Regions from separate parts of the Enterobacter hormaechei subsp. xiangfangensis genome, predicted to be linked through region 1. Evidence: predicted binding sites of a transcription regulator. Region 1 holds the regulator's gene; the other holds the start of a gene.
The links. Region 1 encodes LexA, which represses DNA repair genes until DNA is damaged. Its sites were predicted from a motif close to TNCTGTATGTACATACAGNA; they were not measured.

Region 1 (2,203 bases):
AATGCAATTGCGGCGCAAGGATAACAGAAAGCGCGCAAAATTTCTGTTGTTACCCGTCATACTTCAGGTTGCAGCAAAACGCGCTGCGGCTTTAGTTACAGACGCTATTTATCATAAAAGGTTCTTTTAATGGCCAATAATACCACTGGGTTAACTCGAATCATTAAAGCTGCCGGTTATTCATGGAAAGGTTTCCGCGCTGCATGGGTTAATGAAGCCGCTTTCCGCCAGGAGGCGGTTGCTGCAATCGTTGCCGTTGTCATCGCCTGCTTCCTTGATGTTGATGCTATCACCCGCGTACTGCTCATCGGATCTGTCTTTCTGGTGATGATAGTGGAAATTCTTAATAGCGCTATTGAGGCCGTTGTTGACCGAATCGGGTCGGAATTCCATGAATTGTCTGGCCGGGCGAAAGACATGGGTTCCGCTGCCGTACTGCTGGCGATTATCACTGCGGCGATCACCTGGGTCACGCTGCTTTGGTCGCATTTCCGATGAGCCTCGAGGAATAATTAAGTCCCTGGTTTTTTGTGCAGTTTTTGGTTCCAAAATCGCCTTTGACTGTATATACTCACAGCATAACTGTATATACACCCAGGGGGCGGTATGAAAGCGTTAACGACCAGGCAGCAAGAGGTGTTTGATCTCATTCGGGATCATATCGGCCAGACGGGTATGCCACCCACGCGTGCAGAAATTGCGCAGCGTCTGGGCTTCCGTTCTCCTAATGCTGCCGAAGAGCACCTTAAAGCGCTGGCGCGTAAGGGCGTGATTGAGATTGTTTCCGGCGCCTCACGCGGTATTCGTCTGCTGGTGGAAGAAGAGAGCGGTATTCCGCTGGTGGGTCGCGTAGCGGCAGGTGAACCTCTGCTGGCGCAGCAGCACATCGAAGGGCACTATCAGGTTGATCCAGGCATGTTCAAGCCGAGCGCCGATTTCCTGCTGCGCGTTAGCGGAATGTCCATGAAAGATATCGGTATTCTGGATGGCGATCTGCTGGCGGTACACAAAACGCAGGACGTGCGTAACGGGCAAGTCGTGGTGGCGCGCATTGATGATGAAGTGACGGTTAAGCGCCTGAAGAAACAAGGCAATACCGTGCAGCTTCTGCCTGAAAACAATGAATTCTCCCCGATTGTGGTGGATCTCCGCGAGCAGAGCTTCTCTATTGAAGGACTGGCGGTCGGCGTTATCCGCAACGGTGAATGGCTGTAATCTCTTCCTGACAGGCTGTAGTTCCTCTACAGCCTGGCCTGTTTTCTGATTCCGGTAATTTCCATGGCATTGCTAACTTCTGCCGATAAGGCGTTGTGGCGTCTTGCGCTACCGATGATTTTTTCCAATATTACCGTTCCTCTGCTTGGGCTGGTGGATACGGCGGTTATCGGGCATCTCGATTCGCCGATTTATCTCGGCGGCGTCGCGATCGGCGCAACGGCGACCAGCTTTCTCTTTATGCTGCTGCTTTTTCTGCGCATGAGTACGACGGGCCTGACGGCCCAGGCGTATGGTGCAAAAGATCCCCTGCGTCTGGCGCGTGCGCTGGTTCAGCCGCTCATTCTGGCGTTCGGTGCTGGCGCGTTAATCGTTCTGTTGCGTACGCCGCTGATTGATTTTGCGCTCCATATTGTGGGCGGCAGCGATGCCGTACTGGAACAGGCCCGGCGGTTCCTCGAAATTCGCTGGCTCAGCGCGCCCGCTTCACTGGCAAACCTGGTCCTGCTGGGCTGGCTGTTGGGCGTGCAGTACGCCCGCGCGCCGGTGATCCTGCTGGTGGTAGGCAACCTGCTTAACATTATGCTCGATCTGTGGCTGGTGATGGGGCTGCACATGAACGTCCGGGGCGCGGCGCTGGCCACGGCGATTGCCGAGTACGGTACGCTGCTAATTGGTTTGGGAATGGTCTGGCGCGTACTGGCGATGCGCGGTATCACCCTGGATCTGCTGAAATCGGCCTGGCGCGGCAACATTCGTAAGCTGCTGGCGCTTAATCGCGACATCATGCTCCGTTCGCTCCTGCTGCAACTCTGCTTTGGCGCCTTAACCGTTTTTGGTGCGCGTCTTGGGCCTGAAATCGTCGCAGTCAACGCAGTGCTCATGACGTTACTGACCTTTACCGCTTACGCGCTGGATGGTTTTGCTTACGCCGTCGAGGCGCATTCAGGGCAGGCCTATGGCGCGCGTGAAAGCGGCCAGTTACGTG
Region 2 (2,203 bases), 1.3 Mb from region 1:
ACCTGCACCCAGCTGGCTCTCGTGAGTAGGGCCATCGTTGTTCAGGCTGCTGTTGTACCAACCGGTGTCATGGAACTGAGACCAGCCCAGTTTACCACCTGCATACCAGGTATTATCTTTCGGAGCGGCCTGCGCTACGGTAGCGAAGCCAGCCAGTGCCACTGCAATCGCGATAGCTGTCTTTTTCATTTTTTGCGCCTCGTTATCATCCAAAATTTGCCATGAATATCTCCATCGGAGGAATCACGGTTAAATCCTTCACCGGGGGGCGTGGTCAAATATAAACCTACCGATATCTTCGGCTTAGGCCGAGCACCCCTGGCGATGTAAAGTCTACAACGTAGCTGAAAACTTACAAGTGTGAAGTCCGTCAGGCATATGAAAAAAAAAGTTCCGTATACCTAATATTTAACAATTTTTGAACGAATTTTGTGCAGTAAAATTAACGAGAACCGCGTCAGACAAGCCTTGCCGCAGTTTTGGCGCGTTGAACTTTTTTTGCATACTGCGGTCGAAAAAAATTCCAGGAAAACTCTTAAAATCACTCAATGGTACACATTTGAGTGAATTTTTAGCCCGGGATGTTGTCCTCTGCGATAGGAATCTCCACGAACTGGCCGCATGATGAAACCCATCGCGTTACCTTCTTCAGCCGCTTCAGTCAGACGCAAATGTTCCTCTTGCGACAGATCCTCAGGCAACCACCCAATCACGACGCTATAGTTCCCGGTACGTAATGCCCGGACCATCGACTCGACCGTATCGCAAGGGGAGAGTTGATTAATCTGCATCACCTTCGCTAACGGCAGCCCAGCCGACTGAACCCATTCGCGACTTAATTTTTGCTGTGGCGTCAGCCAGAGCTGCCAGCGAGACTGTTGCCCGAGCTGCTGCAAAAGCGGCAGGAGTAAGAGTTGTGTCAACAGCGGCTGGTCTTCACGGTAAACCACTTCACTGATAAGCCCTGTCGATTCACGCCCGATAGAATTCTGCGCAGCATTGCCTGCGGCAGAAGTAGAAGGTGTTAAGTGATTTGCATAGCCTGAAGTGTACATAATCATTCCAGCCCTGTAGTTACTGTATGGATATACAGTAACCCCTGTATGCATAAAGATCAACCTCATTTTCGGAAAGCGACTCGCAAATTTCATCCATTCCTGGTGAACATGAAAAAATCATCTTGCCCAACGGCAATAAGTTGCCTATTTTCCTGCTAACGGATCCGTTAGTAAGAAATATCGTGGTTACTGTATGATTTTTAATGGAATTATCATGAAAAAGATATCTTATGAGCGGATTTATCAATCTCAAGAATACCTCTCTCCGCTGGGCGAAATTCATCATCGCGCCCTGTTTGGCGGTTATACCCTGGCCGTGGATGAAGCGGTGTTCGCGATGGTGTCTGACGGCGAGCTGTACCTTCGCGCCTGTGAGCAAAGTGCAAAATACTGTGTAAAAAACGCTTCCTCTTTTCTGACCCTGATGAAACGAGGACGCCCAGTGCTGCTTAATTACTACCGTGTGGACGAAGGTCTGTGGCAAAACAGGGAAAAACTGCTTCAGCTCTCCTCGTTTGCGCTCGATGCCGCCAGGAAAGAGCGCTACCAGCGCCATCAGCGTAACCGGCTTAAAGATCTGCCGAACCTGACCTTTCAGATTGAGGTCCTGCTTATGGAGGCGGGCATTACCAATGAAGAGACGCTACGACAGTTGGGGGCGAAGACGAGCTGGCTGAAAATGCGCTCTAAGAATAAAGCGCTGAGTATCCGGGTATTGTTCGCGCTTGAAGGCGCGATTGAAGGGTTACATGAAGCGGCACTCCCGGCGGATATTCGCCGGGAGCTTACGGAGTGGTTTAATGCGCTGCCTGAGTCGCAGGGCCATCATTCCGCCAGGTAGCGATCTGCTGTCGCAGCCGACAAATTTCCGGCAGCAAAGCGATAAGCAGGCCAATTTGCTGAAGGACCAGTGGAGCTTTGTTGTCGGTGCCTGGATCAAGGTGTGCGATACGTTGCACCAGTTCATCCAGTGCCTGGTGAACCCGTGGCTCATCCGCAGGTTGATGATGAAGCGCATCATCAACGTAGCAAACGGCGTCGTCCAGCAGCGCCAGGATGTCCGGATTCGTCAGTTTCTCTCGGTGGGCGCCAAGGGTAGAGATATAGCTGGTGAACGTGTGGTTCAGACACAGCAGGCGGAAAGC

Region 2: a site for LexA is predicted at 1,076-1,095, ahead of sulA (SOS-induced cell division inhibitor SulA). Genes of this name have one in related genera too.

The regions. Positions count from the first base shown of each region.
Region 1 is NZ_CP017183.1:315,245-317,447, forward strand. Features, by position in the region: gene BFV63_RS01510 (diacylglycerol kinase) at 130-498, shown strand; gene lexA (transcriptional repressor LexA) at 607-1,215, shown strand; gene dinF (MATE family efflux transporter DinF) at 1,279-2,203, shown strand, end outside.
Region 2 is NZ_CP017183.1:1,638,573-1,640,775, forward strand. Features, by position in the region: gene ompA (porin OmpA) at 1-189, opposite strand, end outside; gene sulA (SOS-induced cell division inhibitor SulA) at 546-1,055, opposite strand; gene BFV63_RS07660 (TfoX/Sxy family DNA transformation protein) at 1,273-1,899, shown strand; gene yccS (YccS family putative transporter) at 1,856-2,203, opposite strand, start outside.